DNA from 2 places in the Paenibacillus sp. FSL W8-0439 genome. Region 2 is predicted to be linked to the other one. Evidence: predicted binding sites of a transcription regulator. Region 2 holds the regulator's gene; the other holds the start of a gene.
The links. Region 2 encodes CtsR, which represses protease genes until heat stress. Its sites were predicted from a motif close to ATGGTCAATAAAGGTCAAACA; they were not measured.

Region 1: a site for CtsR is predicted at 5,765-5,785, ahead of clpP (ATP-dependent Clp endopeptidase proteolytic subunit ClpP). Genes of this name have one in related genera too.

The regions. Positions count from the first base shown of each region.
Region 1 covers NZ_JBBPAK010000001.1:204,657-212,468, forward strand. The annotation lists gene rapZ (RNase adapter RapZ) at 1-217, shown strand, start outside; gene MKX36_RS00895 (gluconeogenesis factor YvcK family protein) at 230-1,216, shown strand; gene whiA (DNA-binding protein WhiA) at 1,222-2,166, shown strand; gene MKX36_RS00905 (HPr family phosphocarrier protein) at 2,302-2,571, shown strand; gene MKX36_RS00910 (SIMPL domain-containing protein) at 2,841-3,596, shown strand; gene MKX36_RS00915 (PdaC/SigV domain-containing protein) at 3,835-4,944, shown strand; gene clpP (ATP-dependent Clp endopeptidase proteolytic subunit ClpP) at 5,059-5,655, opposite strand; tRNA gene MKX36_RS00925 (tRNA-Arg) at 5,866-5,937, opposite strand; gene MKX36_RS00930 (sugar-binding transcriptional regulator) at 6,198-7,235, shown strand; gene gap (type I glyceraldehyde-3-phosphate dehydrogenase) at 7,328-7,812, shown strand, end outside.
Region 2 covers NZ_JBBPAK010000001.1:5,145,969-5,153,780, reverse strand. The annotation lists tRNA gene MKX36_RS22265 (tRNA-Ala) at 1-4, shown strand, start outside; rRNA gene MKX36_RS22260 (23S ribosomal RNA) at 202-3,129, shown strand; rRNA gene rrf (5S ribosomal RNA) at 3,280-3,396, shown strand; gene MKX36_RS22250 (GNAT family N-acetyltransferase) at 3,559-4,746, shown strand; gene MKX36_RS22245 (CtsR family transcriptional regulator) at 5,241-5,705, shown strand; gene MKX36_RS22240 (UvrB/UvrC motif-containing protein) at 5,790-6,314, shown strand; gene MKX36_RS22235 (protein arginine kinase) at 6,344-7,408, shown strand; gene clpC (ATP-dependent protease ATP-binding subunit ClpC) at 7,453-7,812, shown strand, end outside.

The DNA of each region.
Region 1 (7,812 bases), 4.9 Mb from region 2:
GACCCAGGCGTTTCTAACCAAGTTGTTGGATATGTTGCACTTTTTGATTCCGCAGTATCGCAAAGAAGGTAAAAGCCAGGTCATTATCGGTATTGGCTGTACTGGAGGTAAGCATCGTTCAGTTGCAATATCGGAGTATTTAGGAAAAATGCTGGGTGCCAGCGAGACAGAATCCGTTTCTGTTTCGCATCGGGATGCTGATCGGGACCGGCATTAATGAGGTGAAATCATGAAAGAGACCGGATCACAACGGGAGCGCCCACGTATTGTTGTTATGGGCGGCGGAACCGGCTTGTCCGTCATGCTGCGGGGCTTGAAGCAAAAGCCGCTGGATATTACGGCTATTGTTACAGTCGCTGACGATGGCGGAAGCTCCGGGATATTGCGCAGTGAGCTGCAGATGCCCCCTCCAGGGGATATCCGCAATGTGCTGACTGCCTTGGCTGACGTGGAACCAGTAATGTCAGATATGCTAAAATACCGTTTCGGTGCTGGATCAGGATTGTCAGGCCATAGTCTGGGGAATTTGATCTTAGCAGCGATGACTGATATATCGGGGGATTTTGTAACGGCGGTGCGTGAGCTTAGCCGTGTATTTGCTGTCCGGGGGCGTGTACTGCCAGCGGCTGAAGAAGGCGTTGTGCTCAGCGCCGAGATGGAGGATGGCACGGTGATCACCGGGGAGTCCAAAATCCCGGAAGCGGGCGGACGCATCAAACGTGTTTTTCTTGAACCGACTCACGTGGAGCCGTTGCCTGAGGCTGTGGAAGCCATTAATGAAGCCGATGCGATTCTGATTGGTCCCGGCAGTCTATATACCAGCATTTTACCGAATCTGCTTGTGCCAAAGCTTGCTGAGGCTGTGGTGAAATCAGATGCGATCAAAATATTTGTCTGCAACGTGATGACCCAGCCAGGGGAAACCGACGGCTATACAGTGGGAGATCACCTGCAAGCGATCTATGAGCATGTTGGGCATCACCTCTTTGACTATGTCATTGTGAATAACGGGGAAATTCCACCCCAAGTACAGGAGATGTATGCCGAGCAGGGAGCTAAGCCTGTTCAGGTAGACATGGGCGAGCTGGCTGATCGAGGATATAAAGTAGTGGCAGATACGTTAGTTCTGTTCCGTACGTATTTACGGCATGATGCCGACAAACTGAGCCAGCATATTTACCAATTGGTACAAAACTGGATGTTAAGAAGGAGGTGAGTCCCTTGTCCTTTGCGGCACAAACGAAAAAAGAGCTTACGATGATTGAAAGCCAGCCCTGCTGTGAAAAAGCGGAACTGTCTGCGCTCATACGTATGCTCGGATCCGTACAACTGTCGAATAAAAGGGTGATATTGGACGTGTCCACAGAAAATGCCGCGATTGCAAGGCGGATTTACTCCTTGATCAAAAAGCATTTTCAACTTCACATCGAACTGCTTGTACGGAAAAAAATGCGCTTGAAAAAAAATAATGTGTATATTGTCCGTATCCCCAATGGTGTACAAGAGCTGCTAAAGGAGCTTTATATTGTCTCAGAAGGTTTCTTGTTCACTGACGGGATTAATCGTGATATCATTCGGAAAAACTGTTGTAAGCGGGCTTATTTGCGGGGTGCCTTTATGGCAGGTGGCTCTGTGAATAATCCAGAGGGGTCGTCTTACCACCTTGAGATTTCTTCGATGTATGAGGAGCATTGTCAGGCGTTAGTTGATCTCGCTAATGAGTTTCATCTCAACGCCCGCTGTATTGAGCGAAAAAAAGGCTTTATCCTTTACATCAAGGAAGGCGAGAAGATCATTGAGCTGCTCAGTATCATTGGGGCGCACCAAGCCTTGTTCAAGTTTGAGGATGTACGCATTATGCGCGATATGCGCAATTCCGTAAACCGTATTGTTAATTGCGAAACAGCGAATTTGAACAAGACGATCGGAGCCGCTGTCCGGCAAATTGAGAATATCAAGCTGCTGGAGAGGGAAGTTGGTTTGGAGACCTTGCCGGATAAGCTGCGTGAAGTGGCAGAAATTCGACTCGCTCATCCCGATTTGAATTTGAAAGAAGTCGGGGAAATGCTCAAAGGGGTCGTGAGTAAATCGGGTGTAAATCATCGACTTCGCAAAATTGATGAGATGGCTGACAAAATCAGGGGGGAAAACGGCCTGATTCCGTAAAAAAGGGTCTGTGGGGCTCTTAGCCCCGGTTTTTTTAGTTTTTTTTCTAGTGTCTGTCCCGGGTTAATGTTATAATGTGATAAATAAAATGGAGTAAATAGCGTCCAGATTTATTTGATGAGGGGGTAAGCTGACATGTCAAAACATCCAGTAGTCGTACGCTTGAAAACAGGACTGCACGCCAGACCTGCTGCGTTGTTCGTACAGGAAGCGAATAAATATTCATCAGAAATTTTTGTGGAAAAAGAAGACAAAAAGGTTAATGCCAAGAGCATCATGGGTATTATGAGCCTCGCCATCAGTACAGGTACTGAAATCAATATTAGTGCCGAAGGTGCGGACGCCGAACAGGCTGTAAACGCTTTAGTAAGTCTGGTTAGTAAGGTTGAACTGGAAAATCAATAAACGAACATCTGCTTTGTGATATGATGTACTCTTAGTGAAAGCCCCCTCGGGGGCTTTTTTTGTATCCAGAGAAAAGCATTCAACCCGTCCCACCATTAAGCTATTGATGTATATTTATTTGAATATAGCACCGCATTAAGTCCAAGCTACAAATAATTAAAACCCCTGTGGTATGCCTTGTTTCGGAAATTTATACCGCTTGACTGCAACCTTTTACCGTTTTTTCCGTCTGGAAGGTACAAACATTTTCAAGAAAGAGGTTGAGTACGATGAGAGTTTGGACAAAAACAGTAAGCACAGCAATTCTTGCAGGAGCATTATTAGCTGGAGGAGTAGCAGGAGGGCTGTGGACGGGGGCTGATCGCGCTTATGCTGCAACGGCGACGACGGCGAATGGTGTAATTAACGTGAGTGGAAGTGGTGAAATAATGGCTAAGCCAGACATCGCTTATCTCTCCATTGGGGTGCAATCGGAAGGAAATACTGCTGCTGCTGCTCAAAAAGCTAATGCTGCGAAAATAAACAAGGTCACACAGCTGTTAAAAGAAAAATGGAGTATCAGTGCAGACGATATTCAGACAAGCCAGTTCTCTGTACAACCTAACTATACCTATAACGAGAAGGAAGGACAGAAGCTCAAAGGCTACATTGCTAACCATACACTTTCAGTGAAATATCGCAACTTGGACAAAATTGGTCAGCTGCTGGATGAGGCTACAAACTCCGGTGCAAACAACGTAGATAATATACAGTTTTCCGTAGAGAATCCTTCTTCTTATGAAGAAGCTGCTATTGCAAAAGCGTTGGATAACGCTCAATCCAAAGCCAGTGCCGTAGCAAAATCAGCTAAACGCGGCTTAGGGGCTCTGGTGAATGTGACAGTAGATGGCGGGGAAGCTCAGGTTTTCACACAACGTGAGAATGCCATGTCCAAAGCGCTCATGGATATGAGTGGCGGAACAGAGATACAGTCGGGCCAAGTAACGGTGAAAGTCCAAGTGTCTGCCCAATATGAGATGAACTAGTATAGACCATTAAAACGGAGCCGCAAGCGCCTGCAACATTGCAGGGTGACTTGTTGGCTTCTTTTGTCTATTGAAACCGTTTTGTAATGAGTCTGTCATAGCTAATGGCTGTTAGGTGTACAGATTGAAATCAGTGAGTGTACAGATTGTAAACTACATACAATGGGGTATAGATATAATAAGAAAAGTGATCAAAACACATAGATAATACAGATTCACAATAGGAGGAATACTTACGATGAACAAGCATACGAAAAAATGGGGCTCAGCACTGCTGGCAGCGGGAATCTTAGCAGGGGTTGCGGTCGTTCCCGTTTCCTATATTGAGGCAGCTTCGACCAAACAGCAGCAAGCGACAACACAGCAACCCGGGATCGCCATCCAATGGAATGGTAAAACGTTGGCCGCTAAAGGTGTACAAGTGAACGGGAACACAATGATTCCAGTGGCAGCACTGCGTGATAGTTTGGGAATTCCGGTGAGCTATGACACCAAGGAAGGGACATATACAGTGGGGAGCGGGTACAACAAGCTCTATATCGTGGTCTCCTCCTCGGATGCCTATGCCAATGTGAACGGGATCAACACGCGCAGCATGGATGCCAAAATGATCGCCGGGAAGCTATATATTCCTATGAGTCTGCTGAAAGACTATCTGGGTATCGATGCGCAGTGGAATGCAACTCAGAAAACAGTAACATTGAGTAAAAGCCAGCTAAATCCGATCACAATTGCATCTCAGACGCTTCCAGCTTCGAGTAATGCAAAGGTATCCTATAAGATTAAGTATCCGCAAATCAGCGGCAGCCAGCTGAATCCTGAGGCTCAACAGGCCATTAATAATGTGCTTAAAAAGCATGCAGAGACAGTATTGGCAGCAGGCAAAAAGATGGTGGCAGAGGGAGAGGTTACAGCAGAAAGACCGTATGATTTCGAAAATGATTTTGCAATTGCCTATAATAAGGACGGTATTCTAAGTGTGATTATGCAGGACTACTCGTATACAGGTGGCGCACACGGTATGACGGCACGTAAAGGATATACGTTCTCGCTTGCTGATGGTAAGCAGTTGCAATTGTCTGATGTATTGAAGGCAAATCCTAACTATAAAAAGTTCCTGAATACTGATTTGAAGAAAAAAATTGATGCGCTCCAGGCTGGCGAAGGGTTTGAGAAATTTAAAGAGTTGGCCGCAGATCAGAATTTTTATGTGACCAACAGTGGAGTAACCATCGTGTTTGATTTGTATGATTATGCGCCATACGCTTATGGAATTCCGGAGTTTACTTACTCGTTCGCTCAACTGCTGCCTCAGGGCGGTAAGCCTTTTGCGGGACAAAATCAATAATCTGGATTAGTTATATATTGAAAATTAATAGTAAATAAAAAAGACTGCCTACCGAATACGAAAATCCGAGGCAGCCTTTTTATTTACCAGCTATTCAGAAGAAAACCACTTTTCTTATACACCTTCTGGAGAGGAGCTAGTTAACACTTTATCAATAATACCGTATTCCTTGGCATCATCAGCGGACATGAAATAGTCACGGTCTGTGTCTTTTTCGATGCGTTCCAGTGGTTGACCTGTGCGATCTGCGAGAATGCGGTTCAACTTGTCACGCATTTTCAGAATGCGACGGGCGCGAATTTCGATATCCGTTGCCTGTCCTTGTGCACCGCCTAGTGGCTGGTGAATCATAATTTCACTGTTTGGCAAGGCAAAACGTTTACCTTTGGCACCTGCATTCAGCAAGAAAGCACCCATGGAAGCAGCCATACCTACACAAATGGTAGATACGTCAGGTTTAATGTATTGCATCGTATCGAAAATGGCCATACCAGCTGTGATGGAACCGCCAGGGCTGTTAATATACAAGTGAATGTCTTTTTCAGGATCTTCAGCAGCCAAAAACAGCATTTGGGCAATAATTGAGTTGGCTACAACGTCATTGACGTCCGAGCCCAACAAAATAATGCGATCCTTCAACAGTCTGGAATAAATGTCATAGGCGCGTTCGCCGCGGTTACTTTGTTCTACTACCATAGGAACATAGCTCACGTCAAAAAACCTCCCTTAAATCGTTAGTGGATTTGGTGGATATGCCGAATACACATCCCTATTTATAAACTGTTACCGTATTAACCACATGATAAACAATTTCAAACAAAAAGTCAAAGAAAGTCAAACTATTGATTAAAAAAAAGAACGCTTAGCGCTCTTTTTGGTTAAAAACATCATATGGAACATTTAGCCAATCGTATAAAACGACGCGCCCGCGAGGAATCGAACCTCGATCTCAGGCTCCGGAGGCCTACGTCATATCCGTTGGACCACGGGCGCAAAGATGAATCATTACAAGCAACCAACTAATTAATTGGAAACAAAGATGATTATATGATATACGGCATTGAATTGCAAGCTTTTATTACGTGCGCATATTCACATAAAAAGTTGAGAAATATAGGTTCAGATAGACTTGCATGTGAAGCAAATATTGGGTAAGATATACGTGGGACTTAAAAAGTTATCCCGGGACATTTTAAGACCAGTTAGAGATATAGCATAGAGACAGAACTTAGAAGTGTGCGGGAGTGGAAAGCATGCGAAAGATATTAGAAATACAGAAGCAGCTTCTGCCCGACCTCATGGATGTTTTGAAAAAAAGGTACACGATCCTGCATCAGATTATGCTGTCCGAAGTTATCGGACGCAGAACACTGGCAGCTTCACTGGATATGACCGAGCGCGTACTGCGCGCTGAGACTGATCTCCTTAAAGCGCAAGGGCTAATTGAGATTGAGAGTGTGGGCATGAAGGTGAGCAAAGCAGGACTGGATCTGCTGGAACAGCTGGAGCCGATCGCGAACAACTTGTTCGGCCTGTCCCAATTGGAGGATCAGATTCGTCAAGCCTACGGTTTGAGGAAGGTGGTTGTCGTTCCAGGGGATTCGGATGCTTCACCGTTAGCGAAGCAGGAGCTGGGCCGTGCTGGCGCAAAGGCGCTGCTGAGTGTTATGGATGACGAGGACGTGGTCGCTGTAACAGGTGGCACGACGATTGCAGATGTGGCGGAACAACTGGCATTACCTGCTAACGGCCCGCTTAAGGGCGGATGGTTTGTACCGGCACGCGGGGGTTTGGGAGAGAGCATGGAAATGCAGGCAAATACAATTGCCTCCACGATGGCTCGCAAGGTCGGCGCTCAATACCGTCTGCTCCATGTACCGGATTTGCTCAGCAATCATGCTTACAACTCCTTGCTTGAGGATACGAATATTCAGGATATATTAAGCCTGATTCGAGAGAGTCGTATTATCATTCACGGGATAGGCAACGCAATAGCAATGGCCCACAGACGCAAGCTTGACCCTGAAACCTTTGCCCAGATCAGCAATGAGGGTGCGGTCGCCGAATCGTTTGGTTATTATTTTAACGAAGACGGCGTCGTTGTTCACAGAATGCTGACGCTCGGACTCCGTTTGGAGGACATCAGGCGTACGGAGACGGTGTTAGGTGTGGCTGGAGGCAAGAGCAAGGCTGCTGCTATTCATGCAGTATTGCGTTTCGGACAGGAAGACATTCTTGTCACCGACGAAGGCGCTGCTGCCGAGATTGTAAGCCGTTATTTAAGAGATTGATAAGGTTTTTTAATTGTGTTGTCTTGACAGGCTTTCGGGTCTGTCTTGAATATATAAAACTAAACTAAACGAACTTTGGGAGGAACTCACTCATGACAGTTAAAGTTGGTATTAACGGTTTCGGACGTATTGGACGCCTTGCTTTCCGCCGTATTCAAGACGTAGAAGGTATTGAAGTAGTAGCAATTAACGACTTGACAGATTCCAAAATGCTGGCACATCTGTTGAAATATGATACAACACAAGGTACTTTCCAAGGACAAGTAGAAGTACATGACGGTTTCTTCAAAGTAAACGGTAAAGAAGTTAAAGTTTTGGCTAACCGTAACCCTGAAGAATTGCCTTGGGGAGACCTGGGCGTAGACATCGTTCTGGAATGCACAGGTTTCTTCACAACTAAAGAAGCTGCTGAGAAACATTTGAAAGGCGGCGCTAAAAAAGTTGTTATCTCCGCTCCAGCTACTGGCGACATGAAAACTGTCGTTTACAACGTAAACCATGAAATTCTGGACGGAACTGAAACTGTAATTTCCGGTGCTTCTTGCACAACTAACTGCTTGGCTCCTATGGCTAAAAC
Region 2 (7,812 bases):
ACCAATTACAATTTCATCTATAACCGTTTGGAGATCATTAACTCTTCAGGAGTTGATTGATAATCACACAGCTTTGCACCTTGAAAACTGGATACCGAAACGAAATTGCGTTTTAGAATATTCCTTTAAGCTGATCTTGTGTAAACAAGTGAAATAAAGGTAGCATATATCGACATTTTCTTTCTTTGAAAGAAAAGTCTAGGTTAAGCTACAAAGAGCACACGGAGGATGCCTAGGCGCCAGGAGCCGACGAAGGACGTGGCGAACAACGATAAGGCCTCGGGGAGCTGTAAGCAAGCTTTGATCCGGGGATGTCCGAATGGGGAAACCCGGCTGTCTTCATCGACAGTCACTACTCACTGAATTCATAGGTGAGTGAGAGGCAGACCAGGGGAACTGAAACATCTAAGTACCCTGAGGAAGAGAAAACAATAGTGATTCCGTCAGTAGCGGCGAGCGAACGCGGATTAGCCCAAACCAAGGAGCTTGCTCCTTGGGGTTGTGGGACGTCTCACATGGAGTTACAAAGGAACCGGTTAGATGAAGAGGTCTGGAAAGGCCCGCCAGAGAAGGTAAAAGCCCTGTAGTTCAAAACCCGTTCCCTCCGAGACGGATCCCGAGTAGTGCGGGGCACGTGAAACCCCGTATGAATCCGGCAGGACCATCTGCCAAGGCTAAATACTCCCTGGCGACCGATAGTGAAGCAGTACCGTGAGGGAAAGGTGAAAAGCACCCCGGAAGGGGAGTGAAATAGATCCTGAAACCGTGTGCTTACAAGAAGTCAGAGCCCGATCTATGGGTGATGGCGTGCCTTTTGTAGAATGAACCGGCGAGTTACGTTCCCGTGCAAGGTTAAGGTGAAGAGCTGAAGCCGCAGCGAAAGCGAGTCTGAATAGGGCGAATGAGTACGTGGACGTAGACCCGAAACCGGGTGATCTACCCCTGTCCAGGGTGAAGGTGCGGTAACACGCACTGGAGGCCCGAACCCACGCATGTTGAAAAATGCGGGGATGAGGTGGGGGTAGCGGAGAAATTCCAATCGAACCCGGAGATAGCTGGTTCTCCCCGAAATAGCTTTAGGGCTAGCCTCGGAAAGAAGAATCGTGGAGGTAGAGCACTGATTGGGTGCGGGGCCCGCAAGGGTTACCAAGCTCAGTCAAACTCCGAATGCCATAGATTTAGTTCCGGGAGTCAGACAGTGAGTGCTAAGATCCATTGTCGAAAGGGAAACAGCCCAGACCATCAGCTAAGGTCCCCAAGTGTGTGTTAAGTGGGAAAGGATGTGGAGTTGCACAGACAACCAGGATGTTGGCTTAGAAGCAGCCACCATTGAAAGAGTGCGTAATAGCTCACTGGTCGAGTGACTCTGCGCCGAAAATGTAACGGGGCTAAACACACCACCGAAGCTATGGCTTGATGCTTTTGCATCAGGGGTAGGGGAGCGTTGAATGCGGGTTGAAGGTGTACCGGAAGGAGCGCTGGACTGCATTCAAGTGAGAATGCCGGTATGAGTAACGAAAAGATCTGTGAGAATCAGATCCGCCGAAAGCCTAAGGGTTCCTGAGGAAGGTTCGTCCGCTCAGGGTAAGTCGGGACCTAAGGCGAGGCCGATAGGCGTAGTCGAAGGACAACAGGTAGAAATTCCTGTACCACCGTAATCCGCTATGAGCGATGGGGTGACGCAGTAGGGTAGTGACGCGGACTGATGGATGTCCGTCTAAGCAGTGAGGCTGGTGTGTAGGCAAATCCGCACATCGTGAAGGCTGGGCTGTGATGGGGAGCGAAAATTATAGTAGCGAAGGTCATGATCTCAGACTGCCAAGAAAAGCCTCTAGCCAGGAGAAGGTGCCCGTACCGCAAACCGACACAGGTAGGCGAGAAGAGAATTCTAAGGCGCGCGGAAGAACTCTCGTTAAGGAACTCGGCAAAATGACCCCGTAACTTCGGGAGAAGGGGTGCCTCGGTAGGGTGAATAGCCCGAGGGGGCCGCAGTGAAAAGGCCCAAGCGACTGTTTAGCAAAAACACAGGTCTGTGCGAAGCCGCAAGGCGAAGTATACGGGCTGACGCCTGCCCGGTGCTGGAAGGTTAAGGGGAGTGGTAAGCCTTCGGGCGAAGCTATGAACCGAAGCCCCAGTAAACGGCGGCCGTAACTATAACGGTCCTAAGGTAGCGAAATTCCTTGTCAGGTAAATTCTGACCCGCACGAATGGCGTAACGACTTGGGCGCTGTCTCAACGAGAGATCCGGTGAAATTTTAATACCTGTGAAGATGCAGGTTACCCGCGACAAGACGGAAAGACCCCATGGAGCTTTACTGCAGCTTGATATTGAATTTGGGTACGATCTGTACAGGATAGGTGGGAGCCGTTGAACCTTGAGCGCCAGCTTGAGGGGAGGCATCCTTGGGATACCACCCTGATCGTATCTAGGTTCTAACTTGGTACCGTGATCCGGTACGAGGACAGTGTCAGGTGGGCAGTTTGACTGGGGCGGTCGCCTCCTAAAGAGTAACGGAGGCGCCCCAAGGTTCCCTCAGAATGGTTGGAAATCATTCGAAGAGTGCAAAGGCAGAAGGGAGCTTGACTGCGAGACCTACAAGTCGAGCAGGGACGAAAGTCGGGCTTAGTGATCCGGTGGTACCGCATGGAAGGGCCATCGCTCAACGGATAAAAGCTACCCTGGGGATAACAGGCTTATCTCCCCCAAGAGTCCACATCGACGGGGAGGTTTGGCACCTCGATGTCGGCTCATCGCATCCTGGGGCTGAAGTAGGTCCCAAGGGTTGGGCTGTTCGCCCATTAAAGCGGTACGCGAGCTGGGTTCAGAACGTCGTGAGACAGTTCGGTCCCTATCTGTCGTGGGCGTAGGAAATTTGAGAGGAGCTGTCCTTAGTACGAGAGGACCGGGATGGACGTACCGCTGGTGTACCAGTTGTTCCGCCAGGAGCACCGCTGGGTAGCTATGTACGGAAGGGATAAGCGCTGAAAGCATCTAAGCGTGAAGCCCCCCTCAAGATGAGATTTCCCAGTATGTAAGACCCCTTGAAGACGACGAGGTAGATAGGTTGGGGGTGGAAGTGCAGTAATGCATGGAGCTGACCAATACTAATCGGTCGAGGGCTTATCCTAAAGATAAGACGCAATGAGTTTCGGATCCAGTTTTCAGGGTGTAACCTTGAAAGTATGTAGAAGTACATACGACAAGCGTATGGCGATTCATTCACACAATCTGTGATGAACCGAATAACCTTACGGAAGAATTTACGGTGTAAATTCATGTTTGGTGGCGATAGCGGAGGGGTTCCACACGTACCCATCCCGAACACGACCGTTAAGCCCTCCAGCGCCGATGGTACTTGGACCGCAGGGTCCTGGGAGAGTAGGACGTTGCCAAGCAAAAGTGAAAAAGGATGATACCCTCAGTGAGGTTATCATCCTTTTTTTATGCATTTTGTGGATGGACACCTGATTCTAAGGTTGACAGAGGGAAGAGGCTTTGCGACACTCTAAGTGCGTATTTTTTTAAAGGTCCAAGTATACGAGCGAGGTGACGAAGTTATGGAGATCAGACAATTACAACGTGAGGAATTTGAAGCAGCTATAGGATTATCCCAGTATGCTTTTCAGTTTACAATGACCCCGGAGGATCTGGAGAAAGCCAAGAAGAAATTCAAACCAGAACAAACATGGGGGATATTCGACGGACCTGACTTGAACGCTAAACTGACTTTGCTACCACTACAGGTATACATACATGGTCAGGTTTTTGATATGGGAGGCATTGCTGGTGTGGCAACGTGGCCGGAAAAGCGTCGCGGAGGTATGGTTTCACGTTTGTTGACGCATGCGCTTGAAGAAATGAAGACCGCAGGACAAAGCCTTTCTTTTCTGCATCCATTTTCTTTTGCCTTCTATCGTAAATTTGGATGGGAAACGTATACTGAGTACAAAAAATACGTCATTCCAATTGATAAATTCCCTGCTAAACTTAAAACAGAAGGTATAGTCAAACGGGATATCAAAAATATTTCAGAACTAGACCAAGTGTATCAATCGTATGCTTCACGTTACAATGGTACGCTGGTACGAGATAAGGCATGGTGGCAGGAACGGATTTTAAATGAGAATTATCGAACTGTAGTATATTACACAGATGCAGGCGATCCTCAGGGATATGCACTATACAAAATAGAAGATAAACAGTTAAATTGTGATGAGTTGGTATATGAAAATGAGACGGCACGTCGGGCTTTGTGGACTTATTTTGCAAACCATGACTCAATGATAACCCAAGGTAAATTTATTTACGTTCCAGCAGATGACAATCTGCCTTTTTTACTCGATGATCCGCGAATTCAACAGGAAACGGTGCCTTATTTTATGGGGCGTATTGTGGATGCTGTTGCTTTTGTAGAGAGATACCCTTTTGAGCAGATTGGAGAGGAAACAAGTTTAACCTTACATCTGACAGATCGGTATGCTCCTTGGAATGAAGGAGTATGGAGATTAACGATTACTACGGAGGGGCAAGGACATCTGGCAAGAGTGGATACAAGTAATTTGCCTGAGAACGATACAGTAGCTGACTTGGAACTGGGAATTCAGTCATTAACAACTTTAATGCTCGGCTACCAGCAAGCTGATAACCTGTTTAATTGGGGGCGCATTGAAGGAAGCAGTGAGTCTGTGGCTGCACTTAAACGTGTAATACCAACAAAACAAACGTTCCTATTGGATTTTTTCTGATAAAGGCCCAATTAGATTTTCTTAATGCCCAACTCTTTTTAACCAAATTGGATGTGGGATATCATAATTATTCAAAGCTCTTTCCATAATGGGAAGAGTTTTTTTTATTCTATGGTATAAAACGTAATTAGATTGCGAAAAATGGTATTGACCCCTTGGCAAAAATGAAATTTGTGCTATAATACGAATATAGTCAAAGAAAGTCAAAGTCAATCAGAAACAGTGTGAATCTACAGAAGTATAGCAATAACGACATGATTTGCGTATAGTTAGGAGCTGCTTCTTATGGACAGAAGAGAAGTGTATGATTTATCGCAAATAAAGGTCACACTAGAAACGAAACGGTACAATTCCAATGGATGTAGAACAGGCAATAGCCTGAATACAGCTTAGATTCGTGACTATACCGTTTGGTTAAGTTCAATATACGGCGGACTCTGTGGAGCGTGAAATGTACTTGAATACTTGCGTTTCCGTTAGTGGAGGATGATGAAATGCGCAATGTTTCCGACATTATTGAACAATATTTGAAGAGCATGCTGCTGGAAAGTCCCCAAGGCTTAGTGGAGATTCAGCGCAATGATCTGGCTGACCGCTTTTCCTGCGTACCGTCGCAAATTAATTATGTAATTAGTACCCGGTTTACGCTGGAAAAAGGTTATGTGGTGGAAAGTAAACGCGGTGGTGGAGGTTATATTCGGATTCAGCGAATTCAATTGCCTGCACAGCATGCGATCCATACACACCTTCATCAGAGCATCGGGGAGGAAATTAGCCAATCGGCAGCAGAAGGATTGATTTATCAGTTAGAGGAAGCTCATTTTTTAAGTAAAAGGGAAGCGGGTCTAATAAAGGCTGCTTTATCAAGAGATACATTATTGCTGAAGCTTCCCTATCGTGACCAACTGCGAGCAAGATTGCTTAAGGCTATGCTGATCTCGTTGCTGGCGGCCAAATAGCTAGTATCCATTAACCAGTGAATAGAGATTTGCAATTCAGATGTAGGGATTTGTAAAAATCCTGACGTTGAAGGAGGTGCTTTTATGCTGTGCCAAGAATGTAATATGCGGCCGGCAACTTTGCATTTCACCAAAATTGTGAATGGCGAAAAGACAGAGTTTCATATTTGTGAGACATGTGCGAAGGAAAAAGGGGAGATGATCCCTGGAACACCTAATGGCTTTTCGATTCATAGCTTGTTGTCGGGGATGTTGGATTTTGACTCCAGCACAAAGAGCCAGTCTTCAGGTCACAGTGTTCCCCAAAATCTACAATGCAAGGATTGCGGTATGACTTATACACAGTTTAGTAAGCTAGGACGTTTTGGATGTCCATCATGCTATCAATATTTTGATAGTCGCCTGGACCCTCTGTTCAAGCGTGTGCATGGTAGTACGAGTCATGTTGGGAAAGTTCCGGTCCGTACTGGAGGCCGATTAAAGGTTAAACGGCAAATTGATGATTTGAAAAAAGAGATGCAACAACACATTGTACAGGAAGAATTCGAATCAGCTGCTGAGCTTAGGGATCAAATCAGAAAGCTTGAAAAAGAAATGACTGAAGAGTAAAGTTTGTGAAGAGTAGGAGGGAATGCGTGATGCCCAATATCCGATTTACGGAAAAGCCGCTAAGTGATTGGATGCGTGGTGATGCTGCGGATTCGGAGATTGTCATTAGTAGCCGGGTAAGAATTGCGCGTAACTTGCAGCATCTGCCTTTTCCCATGCTTGCTACCAATCAGCAGTCGGAAGAAGTGCTTCAACGCTTAACGGATATCCTTCAGTATGATGATTTGCGTCGTTTTGGTACTTTTCATACCTTGAAAATATCCGAGTTGGATGAGATCGACAAACAGGTACTGGTTGAGAAGCACTTGATTAGTCCTAATTTGGCGAACGAATCTCGCAACGGTGCTGTGTTGATTAGTGATGATGAATCAGTTAGTGTTATGATAAATGAAGAGGATCATCTGCGTATTCAGTGCTTATATCCGGGATGTCAGGTTAGAGAAGCTTGGGAACGTGCTATGGTCATTGATGATGCATTTGAAGCGCATGTTGATTATGCATTTGATGATCGGAGAGGTTTTCTGACCAGTTGCCCGACGAATGTCGGCACAGGTATGAGAGCTTCGGTGATGATGCATTTGCCCGCATTGGTCATGACTCATCAAATCAATCGTATATTGTCCGCTGTTTCACAGGTGGGTCTTACAGTTCGGGGTATTTATGGTGAAGGCAGCGAAGCAGTTGGGAATTTGTTTCAGGTATCCAATCAGATTACCTTGGGACAAACCGAAGCGGAAATTATCGAGAATCTGCATGGCGTGGTGCTGCAAATTATAGAGCATGAACGTTCTGCCAGAGAACGATTGATGAATGAATCCATGCTGCGGATTACAGATCGGGTGATGCGTTCATTCGGTATTTTGTCATATGCAGCAGTTTTGGATTCCAAGGAGGCTGCACAGCGGTTGTCCGATGTACGTCTCGGTGTAGATTTGGGAATTTTGGAGCGTCCTTCCATTGCAGCGATGAATGAGCTTAATGTGATGACGCAACCCGGCTTTTTACAAAAAAGCTTTGGGGATAAAATGAATACCGGTGAGCGCGATATGTACCGGGCGAAGCTGATCCGGCAAAAATTAGGCACAACCCTTTAATATATAGAATGAACTGAAATACACACTGTGGAGGTGCAGGATATATGATGTTTGGAAGATTTACGGAACGTGCACAGAAAGTGCTTGCCTTGGCCCAGGAAGAAGCTGTTCGATTGGGACACAACAACATTGGCACAGAGCACATTTTGCTAGGACTCATTCGTGAAGGTGAAGGAATAGCAGCGAAAGCCTTAATCGGTTTAGGGCTGGGACTGGAAAAAATCCAGGATGAAGTGGAAACACTGATTGGACGCGGTCAAGAGCAACCGACGAACATTGCCTATACTCCACGTGCCAAGAAAGTCATTGAGCTGTCTATGGACGAAGCACGTAAATTGGGTCATACCTATGTAGGTACCGAGCATATTTTGCTAGGCCTTATTCGTGAAGGTGAAGGCGTAGCA